DNA from 4 places in the Bradyrhizobium sp. BEA-2-5 genome. Region 1 is predicted to be linked to each of the others. Evidence: predicted binding sites of a transcription regulator. Region 1 holds the regulator's gene; each other region holds the start of a gene.
What was found. Region 1 encodes LexA, which represses DNA repair genes until DNA is damaged. Its sites were predicted from a motif close to TGTTCNNNNTGTGTTCNG; they were not measured.
Positions count from the first base shown of each region.

Region 1 (3,738 bases):
GCCGGCATCATCCTGCTCGGGCTGCTGCGCACGCCGCTGCGCTGGTCAGGCGCGGTGCTGCTGCTGGTGGCCTCGGTCTGGGCGCTCAGGGTGCCGCAGCCGGACGTGCTGGTGTCGGGCGACGGCCGCAACGTCGCGGTGCGCGGCGGTGACGGACGGCTACATCTGATACACAGCGCCAAGGATGCGTTCCTGGTCAGGGAGTGGCTGGCGGCGGACGCCGACGCGCGCACCGCCACCGATGCGTCGCTCGGCGAGGGCGTCTCCTGCGATGCCGGCGGCTGCGTGACCCAGGGACCCGGCGGCGCCTTCGTCGCGCTGGCGACCCGGCCGGAGGCGCTGGCGGACGACTGCGAGCGCGCAGCCCTGATCGTGACGGCGCGGCCGGCGCCGCAGGGCTGCGCGGCATCGGTGATCGATGCCGAGCGGCTGCGCCGCCACGGCGCGCTGGTGCTGCGACGGATCAGGGACGGCTACGCCGTCGATGCAGTCAAGCCCGGCGGGATCGACCGGCCGTGGTCGCCAGCGGTTCCCGGCGACGGCGAGAGCGAGACGACGCTGCGCGCGCCCGCCGCCGCGCCGCGGCCTGCGGTGGATGCGACGCCGGCCGAGACCGATCTGCAGGGCGATGATTAGCTGTGGTCTGGCGAGGGGGCGCTCGGCAGCTCGAACAGGCCGAGATGATATTCGTCGGAGTCGGGGGCGTCAGGCTTCTTGACGAGAGTAAAGGAAGCCTCGGGAAATTGCTCCCAGACTTTCAGGTCGTCGGCCGTTACCGTCAGCCAACCGAACCGGAACAGGTAGCGGCCCGGTTGCGTGACGCGTCCAGCCTTTTGCCATGTGACCTTATCGACCACCGCGCACGTCCTCCGTGCCCGATGATGCGCCAAGGCGCCGGCCGACGCAAATCTCCTTCTGCGCCCCGGAAGCGGGAGTCCGGGGTCGCCCGAAATTGCTTAGGTCATCCGCCGCCGAACAGCTCATTCCGCGGCGAAGATGCGCTCAACCCAAAAACAGCGTTGCGAATGCGGAGGGCCGCCGCTCCGCAACCTTCGGCTTCTGCTCGACCGGCGGATGCAGTGCCGGCAATTGCAGCACGCTGACGCGCTGTCCCTCGACCAGCTGGGTCACCAGCACATGGCTGCCGTCGGGGAATTCGACCGCGTCATGATGCCGATCGGGCACGTCGGGCTCGACTTCGTTGAACACGCCGACGCGATAGTTCAGCGTCTTGGTCCAGATCCAGCGGCTGTCGTAGCGAACGTTCTCGGCGAAAGCGAGCTCGGTGCCCGGCAGCATGCAGACCGCGACAGTGGGATCGTTCTCCGAAGCAAAGCCGCGGGTCGACGTGCCGCGGAACGTCGTCGTGATCAGCGTCTCTCCGACAATGGCGGGGCGCGATGCCACGGCGTGCAGACTATAGTCACACATCGGATGGCTCCTCATTTCGAGGTAGCGACCCGTGCCTCTCCTTGAGGCATTAGGGCCTCTACCAGAGTGGACGATAGCGAACGAGCGTCTGCTCGTTTCTGGGCGATTGTACGACTGGTCCGAGATCGCTCCGATCACAAACACGCGACGCTGCGCGAGAGGTATCGGAGCGCATCGGGCAGGCCGTACGCTACACTATCATGCAAGGAACGATCCGACGTGTTGCTCGTTCCCGGCCGCCGCAAGTATTTGCAATTCAGTACTTGCGGTAAAGCCCGATCAGCTTGCCCTGAATCTTCACGCGGTTCGGCGGAAGAATGCGAACCTCATAGGCGGCATTGGCGGGCTCGAGCGCGATAGAGGCCCCGCGGCGGCGGAAGCGCTTGAGCGTGGCTTCCTCGTCGTCGATCAGCGCCACCACGATGTCGCCGGTGTCGGCGCTCTCGTTGCGCTGGATCAGCGCCATGTCGCCGTCGAGGATGCCGGCCTCGACCATCGAATCGCCGCGCACTTCGAGCGCGTAGTGCTCGCCCGAGCCGAGCATGTCGGGCGGCACGCTGATGGTGTGGCTGCGGGTCTGCAGCGCCTCGATCGGCGTGCCGGCCGCGATGCGGCCCATCACGGGCACCGCGACGGGACGCTTGCCGTCGTCCTCGGCAATCGGCGGCGTGCTGGCGCGCCGGCCGAGAGTGCCCTCGATGACGCTCGGCGTGAAGCCGCGGCGACTGCCGGCGGCGGCCTGCAGCTCGGGCAGCTTGATCACCTCGATGGCGCGGGCGCGGTTGGGCAGGCGGCGGATGAAGCCGCGCTCCTCGAGCGCAGTGATCAGGCGGTGGATGCCTGACTTCGAGCGCAGGTCGAGCGCATCCTTCATCTCGTCGAAGGACGGCGGCACGCCGCTTTCCTTCAGACGTTCGCTGATGAATCGCAGAAGCTCGTATTGTTTGCGCGTCAACATCTCGACCAAAATCCCCCGGTTGATGTCGTTCAATTCCGAGACTCTTCTGGTGGGGCCTGCAGGCCGGGCCTGACCTCAGGAGCGTGTGCTCAATGCACCTGCTTCCACGCGGCTTCCCGATTGTAGACACCAGTACTCGAAACAAATCATGAACGGACACTATATGTTCGATATGTGTTCCGCAACTGCTTAATTTACGGTGAACGTGTCGGGCAACGCACAATCGGCGGGGCTCGAAAACCCTATTCGGGCAGTGTCAGGATCTCGCATTCGCTGCCTTTGACGGCAGCCGCCGCAAACGGCGGACGCACGAGAAGTGCCCGTGCCGCAGCGAGATTCCCGAGCAGCGACGAGTCCTGCTGCGTCACCGGGGTTGCGATCAGCGTGCCGTCCTCGCGCGCTTCGAGGCGCGCACGCAGATAGTCCTCGCGCTGGTCGTTGGCACCGAGATCGCGGCCCAGCACGGCGCGCTCGCGGCGATGATGAATCACTGAACGGCCCGACAGGGCGCGAATCAAAGGCACCATGAACAGGAAGGCGCACACGTAGGACGACACGGGATTGCCGGGCAGGCCGATCACGCGCATTGCGCCGAGCCGTCCGTGCATCATCGGCTTGCCGGGCCGAATCGCGATCTTCCAGAACGCCATCGAGATGCCTTCGTCCTTGAGCGCCTGCTGGACCAGATCGTGGTCGCCGACCGAGGCACCACCCGTCGTGATCAGGATGTCGGCGCCGGCCTCGCGTGCCCGGCGGATGCCGGCCGTGGTCGCCTCCACCGTGTCGGCGGCAACGCCGAGGTCGACGGTCTCGGCGCCTTCGGCGCGCGCCAGCGCCCGCAGCGCGTAGCCGTTGGAATAGACGATCTGGCCGGGACCGGGCAGCGAGCCCGGCATCACCAGCTCGTCGCCGGTCGCCAGCACCGCGACCTTCGGGCGGCGGCGCACCGCCAGTTCCGGATAGTTCATGGCGGCCGCCAGCGACAGCGCGCGGTCGGACAAGCGGCTGCCGCCGGCGAGCAGCACCTCGCCCTCACGGAAGTCGACCCCGGCCGGGCGGATGTGCCGCCCGACGCTGGCGGCCTCCGAGATCGTGATGTGGTCGCCGTCGACGGCGGTGTCTTCCTGGATGATCACGGCGTCGGCACCGCTCGGGATCACGCCACCGGTGAAGATCCGCACCGCCTCGCCGGCGCCGACCGTCCGCTCGAACGGCCGGCCGGCGGCGACTTCGCCGATCACCTTGAGCCGGGCCTTTAGATCGGCCGCATCGGCGGCGCGCACGGCATAGCCGTCCATCGCCGACATGGCCTGCGGTGGCTGCGTGCGCCGCGCCGCGACGTCGCGCGC
Region 1 is NZ_CP136629.1:4,576,428-4,580,165, reverse strand. Features, by position in the region: gene RX327_RS21405 (ComEC/Rec2 family competence protein) at 1-636, shown strand, start outside; gene RX327_RS21400 (hypothetical protein) at 633-857, opposite strand; gene RX327_RS21395 (hypothetical protein) at 1,003-1,431, opposite strand; gene lexA (transcriptional repressor LexA) at 1,688-2,389, opposite strand; gene glp (gephyrin-like molybdotransferase Glp) at 2,632-3,738, opposite strand, start outside.

Region 2 (3,738 bases), 3.0 Mb from region 1:
CAGCAACGAAGCGCAACACTGGAGTGATTCAAGATGCGCAACGCTGGAACGATTCAAAACGACATGTTGGCGCGTCAGGCGTTCGACACGACGAAGGCGATGCGCGTCGTCTCTCCAGAGAGTCTCGAACGCGAGGCACGCGGCGATCATTCAGTGATGTTGCATCCCGTCGACGTCATCGCGCGCCGAGGAGCACACGAACGCAGTGACGCGGAGGGATCGGATGTATTGCACATCGCCTCGGCGCAAGATTGCTCCGCATTTTCGTCGCGAACTGCTCGCAATGACGGTGATGCGAAGTGTCACAGCCTCTCAGCATGAGAGGCGATGCATTCAGGCGCGCCGCAACGGCCGAATGCGCTGCGCGCTACTTCTGCTTGGGCAGGAGGCCCTTCAGCTTTTCCATGTCCTTGACGTTCATCTTCATGCCGCCGGGCATGATGATGTCACCGGCCTTCTGGTCGCTCTTGCAGGCGCCGAGCCATTTCGCCTCGATGGTCATCGTGGTATCGCGCGAGCCGGCCGCGCCGCCCTCGGCATGCGAGGTGCTCTTCACCGTGTAGGCGGAATTGAAATCGCCGACGATCTCGGCATGGCTCTGCATCGTCATGCCGGCGACGCTGCAGACGCTGTCGCTGACATAGCCGGTCGCGGTCTTCTGGATATCCTGCTTGGAGCAGACTTCCTTGGCCATCGGCGAGGCCGCCGCGCTCATCTCCCTGTCGACGGTCTCGTCGGTGCAGTGCTGCATGGTCATCTCGGGCACCGGCGAGCCGGTCGTGACCAGCTTCATCTCCCAAAGACCGGCCTTGCGGATCGGCAGGTCGACGGCACTTGCGGCGCCAGCGGACAGGACAAGGCACACAGCCGAACCAAACAAGGCAAGCTGTCGGGTCATGCGGTCGGCTCCCGGCTGAACGATCGAAAGATCTGGTACGCGCTCAGTAGAGCGTGCGCAGCGGCCTCTGGGCCGCGCCATAGGGCACCCAGCGACAGGCGAAAGAGATGTAGCCGCCCGGATAGTTCTGCACCGCGAGGAATTTGGCGACCTTGCCGTAGCGTGCGCAGTGATCGACCGCGACCTGACGCGCGTCGACCTGGGTCGCCATCGAATAGGCGATGATCCCGCCGGTGTCGTTGCCCTTGAACGGCGGCACCGGCTGCATCCAATCCGCTCGCGCCGGCACAACGGCCAGCATCCCGCAAACGGCAACCAGGCACGCGGCCAATTTCCTTCGCATCGCAGACTCCATTTCGCTTCGAGCCAACATAGAGTGCGCCGGCGACCGTGAAAAGAACGAGCCGGCTCCCCAAAGTGGACTTCTCCGCAGGTGTTGCCGCCCTGCACTTGACCTAGCCGGGGCTTCACGGCACCGTCCGCGGCATCGGATAATCGGGTGGATTCCCATGCGCAACCTGTTCAACTCCCGCAATAAACTCGGCCGCAAGCTCGGCCTCGGCGCCGCACTCGTGGTCAGCCTGCTGGCTTTCGGGGGTACGGCCCAGGCCGCCAATCCGCTCGAAATGAACTTCTGGCTGTCCGGCCCGCGCTATGACGGCAATGTGGCCCCATGCGAGAAGGCCCTGACGGTCATCAGCACGCAATTCCAGGAAAAGGAGGCCACCTTCTGGAATTCGCCGCTCGTGATCACCGGCTTCAACGGGATTCACGAAACCGCCTTCCGACCCTGGCAGTCCGACAACATTCCGCGCCGCTTTTGCACCGGCGAGGCCCTGCTCAATGACGGCAAGGTGCGCAAGGTGCACTTCTCGATCATCGAGGACGGCGGCTTTGCCAGCATCAATCAGGGCGTCGAATGGTGCGTCGCGGGGCTCGACCGCAACTGGGCCTATAACCCGTCCTGCAAGGCCGCGCGGCCCTGATCTCCGACCAGATTGCTAATGCAGGAGCCGCCGCCATTTGGACGGCGGCTTTTTGTTCTTGAAATGTTCTCGCGGCCTGCTAGGCTCCGGGCGGTCGAGTGAGGGAGCGGGTTGATGCCTCGGTTGGACACAATTTCCCGATTTTTGATTTCGGTTGCCATTATTCTGTGCAGTGCGGTTGGAGCCTCGGCCCAGGATCGCCGCCAGAATGCGCCGGGCGAATTCGACTTCTATGTGCTCGCGCTGTCGTGGTCGCCCTCGTTCTGCGAAGAGGCGAGCGAGCGCGGCAACAACGGCCGCGGCACGCAGGCACAGTGCGGCGGACGGCCCTATTCCTTCGTGGTGCACGGCCTGTGGCCGCAATATGAGCGGGGCTTTCCGGAATACTGCCAGCGGCCCTCGCCGCGACTCGCCCGCAGCATCATGAGCTCGATGCTCGACCTGATGCCGGCGCCCGGGCTGATCTACAACGAGTGGGACAAGCACGGCACCTGCTCCGGTCTCGGCGAGCGCGCCTATTTCGAAGCCATCCGCAAGGCTCGCGCCACGGTGAAGATCCCCGAGGAATTCCTGCAATTGTCGGAGCCGAAGACGGTCGCGCCCGACGAGCTGGAGACGGCGTTCATCAAGGTCAATCCGGGCCTCAGCAACTCCGCGATCTCGGTGACCTGCGACAGCAAGCGGCTCAGCGAGGTCCGCATCTGCCTCAGCAAGGACCTGCAATTCCGCGCCTGCGACGAGATCGAGCGCCGCGCCTGCCGCCGCGACCAGGTGACGATGCCGCCGGTTCGCGGCGGCTGACGCTCTGCGTCATGGCCGGCAGACCCGCGCCGCGCGTCGCCGCGCAGAACGTCCCCGCCACCTGCGCCGTCGCGAAACAAGCCAGATAAGGCGCAGATGCCCGGGAGCCGGCTTCGCCGAGCTCGGATGTCAACCCCGCCGACGCTTTAGCGAAGGCCGGGACAAGCCCGGGCATGACGAGTACAACATGCGCACCCTTTGGGAGCGTAGCACGATCATCACATGAACTACCGCCACGCCTTCCACGCCGGCAGCTTCGCCGATGTCATCAAGCACATCGTGCTGGCGCGCATCCTCACTTATCTGCAGGACAAGCCGGCGGCGTTCCGCGTCATCGACACCCATGCCGGCGCCGGCCTCTACGATCTCGACAGCGACGAGGCGCGCCGGGGCGGCGAATGGCTGACCGGCATTGCGCGGCTGCTGCAGGCGCGGCTCTCCGACAAGGCATTGCCGCTGATCGCGCCCTATCTCGACATCGTCAGAGCATTCAATCCGAAAGGCGAGCTGAAAGCCTATCCCGGTTCGCCGTTGATCGCGCGGGCGCTGCTGCGTCCGCAAGATCGCCTCACCGCCTGCGAGATCGAACCGACGGCGCGCAAACAACTGATCGACGCCTTGCGACGCGACGCGCAAGCGCGCGTCGTCGATCTCGACGGCTGGATGGCGCTGCCCGCATTCGTGCCGCCGAACGAACGGCGCGGCCTGGTGCTGATCGATCCGCCGTTCGAAGCGAAGGACGAGTTTGAGCGGCTGGCCAGTGCTTTCACGGAAGCGTACGCGAAGTGGCCAACCGGCTCGTATCTTTTGTGGTACCCCGTAAAAACCCGGAGAGCCACCGATGAGCTAACGCGCAGTGTGGCTGCTGCAGCAGCAAGCAGCCGGCCCGCCGGCAAATGCCTGCGATTGGAATTCAGTGTGGCACCGCAAGAAGCAGGCGCAGGCCTCGTTTCCACAGGTCTTTTGCTGGTGAATCCGCCGTGGACGCTGGCGAATGAGTTGAAGATCATCCTGCCCGAACTCGAGAAGCCGCTCGGTCAAGGCGGCGCGGGA
Region 2 is NZ_CP136629.1:1,579,373-1,583,110, reverse strand. Features, by position in the region: gene RX327_RS07355 (hypothetical protein) at 34-321, shown strand; gene RX327_RS07350 (DUF3617 domain-containing protein) at 368-898, opposite strand; gene RX327_RS07345 (hypothetical protein) at 942-1,241, opposite strand; gene RX327_RS07340 (hypothetical protein) at 1,408-1,884, shown strand; gene RX327_RS07335 (ribonuclease T2) at 1,999-2,685, shown strand; gene RX327_RS07330 (23S rRNA (adenine(2030)-N(6))-methyltransferase RlmJ) at 2,908-3,738, shown strand, end outside.
Region 2: the regulator LexA is predicted to act here: its motif matches at 1,938-1,955, upstream of RX327_RS07335 (ribonuclease T2).

Region 3 (3,738 bases), 1.6 Mb from region 1:
TGAAAGCCCTTGTCGAGGTCCGGACCCTTCTTCAGGGCGGGCTCGATCGAGCCGGGTAACGCCATATCGCTCATGGTAAACTCCTGTCCCAATGCCCCCGATTTTGATCGATGCATATGACAAGCAATTGAAATCCGCCCCGCGAGACGCGCCGGTCTCCCGTGGCGGTGGACATCGAGCCGAAGTTTTGTGCAACGCATTGAGCGCGCACGTGGCTTGGCGGCCTCGTGGCAATCTTCAGCAACAAGGGATCGCCGATCGCGACGGAAAGCTGTGGCCTGCGTTTCGCAGGACGAGACATTGTGCGGACGACAATCACACCGGCATCCGATCGGGCCGGCGTGGCCGCCGGAGAATTCGGCAGGCGCCTGCGAGCGGGAAGGTTGCGAATGAGGGAGGGGGATTGAGAGATGAGGTGGCGCGCCGCACGATCGGGGCTAGCAAACCGTGCAGCGCGCCCGCCTCAGGGTACGTCATGGCGTGAACATGACGCCCGATACCTGCGGAACACGCTACCTTACCACGGATCAATTCAAGGTTGTAGGTATTTGTCCGCGTTTAGAACAATTTCTCGTTGCGATGTGGTTCCTCGGTTCCGTTGGTTTTGCGGAACTCAGGCCGCATCGGCCGATCTGCGCAACTGGTGTGCGGCGATTTTCAGATCGTCGACAAAGCGCTGATATTCCAGCGCCTTGGCTTTTTCATCCGGCAGCCGCAACAGATAGGACGGGTGCACGGTGATGAGCACCTTGGTTCCGTCGTGGTCGATCAGATGGCCGCGGTTCTTGTTGATCGGCGTGATCTTGCCGAGCACGCTCTGCGCCGCGGTGGCACCGAGCGCCATCACGAGGTCCGGCTTGATGGTGGCGAGCTCCCGCTCGTACCATTGCCGGCAGGCTCGGATCTCAGGTGTGTTCGGCTTCTGGTGCAGGCGGATTTTTCCGCGCGGCACGAATTTGAAGTGCTTGACCGCGTTGGTGACATAGACCTTCCTGCGGTCGACGCCGGCTTCCTCCAGCGCACGGTCGAGCATCTGCCCCGCGGGACCGACGAAGGGATGGCCGGCGAGGTCTTCCTTGTCGCCGGGCTGTTCGCCGACCAGCATCAGCGTTGCGCTCTGCGGTCCCTCGCCGAACACGGTCTGGGTTGCGTCTTTCCACAGCGGGCAGGCGCGGCAATCGGCGGCCTCCTCGCGCAAGGCCGCGATCGTGTAGTGAGCTTGCCTGTCTTGAACTTGAACTTGCTTGCCTTGAACTTGCTTGCCTTGAACTTGCTTGCGGGGCATCGGCGTATCCTGCCGCTTCTGCGGCTCGGCCGCCTTGCGTGCGATGAAGGGGCCGCTGGTCATGCGCTCGGCGTCCTCGATCAGAGGCTTAATGATCGAAGCCTCGGGCAGGTTCCTCCAATAGGCCTGCGGCATCTCCATCACTTTCAGCCGTGCGGGATTGAAGCGGCCGTTGTCGTGACGCCGCCACGCCTCCTCGAGCCGGTCCTCGGTCGGTACTTCGGATTTGGCGACGCCCGGCGTGATCGAGATCGCGTGCCCATCCCAATGCGCGCAGAGGTCCGGTGTCAGGATCGACCAGGGCATGTCGGCAAATCGCTTGGCGAAGAACGGCGCAGCGAGCTCGACGATATGATGCTCAGGCTCGAACCAGGCGACGTAATGCGCCTCGCGTTCCCGGCCGATCTCGCGGAAGCGCAGATGCGCATGCATCCTGTCGATATCGACATAGACCGCGCGCGCCATCGCGTGGACCTCGGCGACATCGGGATCATCGGTCGCACTGAGCAGATCGTGATGGCTGCGCAGCCGCCACAGCAGGCGATAGAGCAGGGCAAAGCGTTCGTCACTGCGATGCAGGATCGCGGCCTTTGCGAGCTCGACGAATTTGGCCGACACATTGAACCGCGCCTGCGGCGTATCCGGCAATTCATTCATGCAGGATGCCGACGACAATTCGTCGTCGCTGCGTACGGTCCATGTGATCTCCGCGGGCTTCACATCGTTCAGCGCCAATCGCCGCGCGGCCTTGCGCCAGCCCTCGAAATCGGTGTCGTTGTCGAGCACGATGATGCGCATGCGATTGCTCCGTTTCCGTCACGCCGCCATTTTCGGGGCCTGCGTGCCTGACACTGCGGAAGATCAGGGCCCGTCCGGTTCGGCGGCTGCTGAATCCCATTGATTCCACTTATGAATCGATGAGCTCACCAATCCGATTGACTCCGCGGGCCCTGTTAGCTTTATATTAGAACATATCATGAACAAATGAGCCAGCCGCTGGTTCTTTGTTCAGGCAGTGACGACCTCAAATTTTCAAGTTGAAGGAGCGGCGCATATGAACGGCGCACGCATGGGTACGCTTGCGTCTCTGCGCGGCAGCATCGCGCGCATCGAGGCGCCATCGGATGCGGCGATGCCGAACCGCGTCGCGCTCGGCCATACGATCGCGGATGCGATGCTGCGCGGCGGGCTTGCGCCGGCCGCATTGCACGAGGTGTTCGCGGCCGGCCATCAAGGCGGCGCGGCGACCGGCTTCATCGCGGGGCTCGCCGGACGGCTGTCGGCACGCAAGCCGCTGCTGTGGGTGCGGCAGGATTTTTCGGAAGTGGAAACAGGCGCGCTGTCGATGAGTGGGCTCAAAGAGCTCGGCCTCGATCCGCGCCGCGTGGTGATGGTGCGCGCCGCCGATGTCGAGAGCGCGCTGCGCACCTCGGCCGATGCGCTCGCCTGCGACGCGCTGGGCGCCGTCGTGCTCGAGCTCTGGGGCGAGGCGCGCCAGCTCGATCTCGTCGCCAGCCGCAAATTGACCCTGGCCGCGCAAGCCTCCGGCGTCACCGCGCTGGTGCTGCGGATCGCGGCGACGGCGATCCCCTCGACCGCGGAGACGCGCTGGATCGTGCGCGCGGCGCATTCGCCGCCGGGCAATGCCGCGAGCGTGTGGGGCGCGCCGCGCTTCGATGCCGAACTCTTGCGCAATCGTCATGGCCCCTGCGGCCGGTGGATCATGGAATGGAATTGTGATGAGTGCCAGTTCAGTGAACCGTCGACGTATCCTCAGCCTGTGGCTGCCGCGCCTGCCCATCGACCGCATCAAACGCAAGCTCGCGCAGGACATCGCCTCGCAAGCTGATGCACGGGAGGTGGCAGGGCTCCCTCTCCCGCAAGCGGGAGAGGCGAAGAAAGCAGAACTCCCCAGCGTCGTCGTCGCAAAAGACCACAATGCGATCCTGCTGCATGCCGTCGACGAGGCCGCGGTGCGCGCCGGGCTGTCGATCGGGCTGCCGCTCGCCAATGCGCGGGCGATCTGTCCGGAGCTCACGGTCTATGATGCCGATCCCGCCGCCGATCTGAAGACGCTCAGCGATGTCGCCGACTGGTGCGACCGCTTCACGCCGCTGGTGGCGCTCGACGCGCCGCACGGGCTGTTCCTCGACATCACCGGCTGCGCGCATCTGTTCGGCGGTGAGCGCGCGCTGCTGCAGATCGTGACGGGGGCGCTGAGTCGGCGCGGCTTTGCCGTCAGCGCGGCGATTGCCGGCACCTCGATCGCGGCGCGTACGCTGACGCGCACCGCCTCGGGCAAGATCGTCGCCGATGGCGAGGAAGCAGCGGCGGTCGGTCCACTGCCGGTGTCGGCGCTCGGTGCCGATGCCGCTGTCACGACCGGCTTGCGCCGCGCCGGCCTGAAGACCATCGGCGATGTCGCCTCGCGCGCGCCGCATGAAATCTCGGCG
Region 3 is NZ_CP136629.1:3,020,436-3,024,173, forward strand. Features, by position in the region: gene RX327_RS13990 (inorganic phosphate transporter) at 1-74, opposite strand, end outside; gene RX327_RS13995 (UdgX family uracil-DNA binding protein) at 614-2,083, opposite strand; gene RX327_RS14000 (DNA repair protein) at 2,340-3,134, shown strand; gene RX327_RS14005 (DNA polymerase Y family protein) at 3,025-3,738, shown strand, end outside.
Region 3: the regulator LexA is predicted to act here: its motif matches at 2,251-2,268, upstream of RX327_RS14000 (DNA repair protein).

Region 4 (3,738 bases), 2.2 Mb from region 1:
CCGATGCTGGCGCGCATGTCGCTGACGCCGAGCGTGAGGACGGTGAAGCGTGCGGTCGGGGTGTTACTCATGTTTGCACTCACTTATTGTTATGTTCGTAGCCCGGATGGAGCGAAGCGCAATCCGGGAAAGCTTCAGCCGCTAACACGGGACCCCGGATTTCGCTGCGCTCCATCCGGGCTACGCCCTCGCCTAGAACAGGCTGAGCTGATCGCCGTTCCGCTTCGGCCGCGCAAAGTGATCGATGGTCAGCTTGGAGCGCCGCTTGTTGAGGCCGAGCCTGTCGCAGGCGATCTCGAAGCGGCGGCCGATGGTCCAGGCCATCGGGCCGGTGCCCTTCATCCGCTCGCCCCATTTCGCATCGTAGTCGCGCCCGCCGCGCATGTCGCGAATCAGGGTGAAGACGTGGCGATAGCGGTCCGGATAGTTCGCCATCAGCCATTCGCGAAAGAGATCGCGGACCTCCAACGGCAGCCGCAGCAGCACATAGGAGGCTTCCTTGACGCCGGCATGGGCGGCGGCATCGAGGATGCGCTCGATCTCGGAATCATTCAGCGCGGGGATCACGGGCGCGACCATCACCGTGGTCGGAATGCCGGCCTCCGAGAGCAGCTTCAGCGCCTCCAGCCGCTTCGGCGGCGTCGCGGCGCGCGGCTCCATGGTGCGCGCGAGCTTCGGATCGAGCGAGGTGACCGAAATCGCGACCTTGGCGAGGTTGCGCTTGGCCATCCGCGCCAGAATGTCGATGTCGCGCACCACCAGCGCAGATTTGGTGACGATGCCGACCGGATGGCTGGCGCGTTCCAGCACCTCGAGGATTCCGCGCATGATCTTTCGCTCGCGCTCGATCGGCTGGTAGGGATCGGTGTTGGTGCCGATCGCGATCATCCTGGGTTCGTAGCCGGGGGCGGCGAGCTCCTTCTCGAGCAGCGCCGGCGCCTCGGGCTTCACGAACAGCTTCGACTCGAAATCCAGCCCCGGCGAGAGGCCGAGATAGGCATGCGTCGGTCGGGCGAAGCAGTAGACGCAGCCGTGCTCGCAGCCGCGATAGGGATTGATCGAGCGGTCGAAGCCGATGTCTGGGGAATCGTTGCGGGTGATCACCTTGCGCGAGGTGTCGACACCGATACTGGTCTTGAACGGCGGCAGCTCTTCCAGGCTCTGCCAGCCGTCATCGAAAGCGACGCGCGCCTCGGCCTCGTAGCGGCCGCTGGCATTGGATTGCGCGCCCCGGCCGCGCCGCCGCTCGCGCTCGATCGCGACCGCAAGCTCGGGAAAAGGGGTGGGTGCACCCGCCGGGTTATCGGAGGGCGCCGTTACCGGCGGGTGCTTGAGGGCATGAGAGGATGCTCGGCTCATGCTTTGAAGCTAGCACAGCGTTAGAACAAATCAAGAACACGAACGCAGAAATTCCACAGAACCTCGCTAGAAAATTCTGCAGGCGAACAGGCTGCTTTGAATCTGCAGGCGAACAGGCTGCTTTGAATATGACAAGGTGATAACACGGCCTGAGTTTCTCCACCGCTTGAGCCATCGAAGCCTCAAAATCATGCTGAGCGTGATCATTCCAACCGACGGCGTCGAGCGCACCGCGGTCGCAACGTTGGCGGCGCTGGTGCCGGGCGCGGCCGCGGGCGTCATCCGCGAAGTGCTGCTGGTCGACCGCAGCAACAGCGACGTGATGGAGCGCGTCGCCGACGTCGCCGGCTGCCGCTTCCTGCGCTTCGAGGGCACGCGCGCCGCGGCGCTTGCGGCAGGCGCGCTCCAGGCCCGATCGCCCTGGCTGATGTTCCTTCCCGCAGGCGCCGTGCTGGAAACCGGCTGGATCGAGGAAACCACCCAGTTCATCCAGATGGTGGCGGCGAGCGGCAAGGACCGCGCCGGCATCTTCCGCTACGCCCGCGCGCCCTACACCGACCCGGGCCTGCGCGACGGCCTCAAATTCGTCGCCCGGATGATCACCGGTCCCTCGGCCGAACAAGGGCTCCTGATCGCCCGCGAGCATTACGAGCGGATCGGCGGCTACCGGCCCGACGCCCGTCGCTCCGAGGCGCGCCTGCTGCGCCGGCTCGGCCGCTCCTCCCGCACCATGCTGCGGAGCCGGATCATGGTGGCCTGAACAAAGCGCTTGCGGATTATTTGATTCCGTCAAATAATATATTTGATGAAATCAAATTCCCATGACACCACGCTTGAGAGCCAGGTCGCCGCGGTCCGCGGCTTCAGCCGGTTCTATACCCGCAAGCTCGGCATCATCGAGCCGAAGCTGCTGCACTCGACATTCACGCTGCAGGAAGCGCGGATCATCTACGAGCTCGCGCATCGCGAAAATTGCACCGCAACCGATCTGGTGCGCGATCTCGACCTCGATGCCGGCTTCGTCAGCCGCACGCTGGCGGCGCTGCAAAGGCGCCAGATCGTGACGCGCAAGCCGTCTAAGGCCGACAAGCGCGTCAACGAGGTGGCCCTCACGGCCAAGGGCCGCACCGCAGCCGCCGATCTCGACCGCCGCTCGCGCAGCGAGGTCGGGGCGCTATTGAAGCAGATGGACAGCGACCGTCGCGCCGCGGTGGTGCGCGCGATGGGCACGATCGAGCAATCGCTGGAGCCGCCGGCCGAGAAACCGGTCGGCTTCATGTTGCGCAGCCATCGCGTCGGCGACATGGGCTGGGTCGTCTCCCGACAGGGACAAGCCTACGTGGAGGAATATGGCTGGGACATCAGCTACGAGGCGTTGGTGGCCGAGATCTGCGCGCAGTTTCTGCGATCGTTCGATCCCGCGCGCGAGCACTGCTGGATCGCGGAATTGGGCGGCGAGCCGGTCGGCTCGGTCTTCCTGGTCAAGGCCACGGGCGAGATCGCCAAGCTGCGCCTGTTGCAGGTGGAGAAGAAGGCGCGGGGCCTCGGCGTCGGCCGCGCGCTGGTCGAGCAATGTATCCAGGGCGCGCGCGAGCGGGGCTACAAGAAGATGACGCTGTGGACCCAGAGCATCCTGGTCGCCGCGCGCGGCATCTACGCCCGCGCCGGCTTCGAGCGGGTCAAGGAAGAAAAGCACCACAGCTTCGGCGTCGACCTGGTCGGCGAGACCTGGGAGCTGGAGTTGTGAATCCGCAGCGCCGAGGCGCCTGGACTGCGTAGCCCGGATGGAGCGAGCGCAATCCGGGAGCGGTGCTGCCGCGGAAGAGACTGCCGCGGATTTCGCTTCGCTCCATCCGGGCTACGGAAGCTCACCCTTGAGATTCGGGTTCGTGGTTCACACGCCCTCAGATGCGCAATTGCGCGTCGGGATGACAAAAAAGGAGCGGCTAAGCGCTCGCGCCTTGCGCCTTCGGCCGGCGCAGGTGCTCGTCCAGCCGCGGCATGATCTCGACGAAATTGCAGGGGCGCGTGCGGTAGTCGAGTTGGGCTGCGAGGATGCCGTCCCAGCCATCGCGGCAGGCCCCCGGTGAACCAGGGAGACAGAAGATGTAGGTCGCACCCGCAACGCCCGCGGTGGCGCGGCTCTGGATCGTCGATGCCCCGATCTTGGCATGGCTCAGCATGTGGAACGCGATCGAGAAACCGTCCATGCGCTTCTCGAACAGCGGCTCGATCGCCTCCGGCGTGACGTCGCGGCCGGTGAAGCCGGTGCCGCCGGTGGTGATGACGACGTCGACGCCGCCATCGGCAATCCAGCGGCGGATCACGGCGCGGATCGCCTCGACATCGTCGGTGACGATCTCGCGCGCTGCGAGATGA
Region 4 is NZ_CP136629.1:2,338,173-2,341,910, reverse strand. Features, by position in the region: gene RX327_RS10920 (VOC family protein) at 1-71, opposite strand, end outside; gene RX327_RS10915 (PA0069 family radical SAM protein) at 193-1,359, opposite strand; gene RX327_RS10910 (glycosyl transferase) at 1,550-2,119, shown strand; gene RX327_RS10905 (helix-turn-helix domain-containing GNAT family N-acetyltransferase) at 2,165-3,106, shown strand; gene moaB (molybdenum cofactor biosynthesis protein B) at 3,306-3,738, opposite strand, start outside.
Region 4: the regulator LexA is predicted to act here: its motif matches at 1,381-1,398, upstream of RX327_RS10915 (PA0069 family radical SAM protein).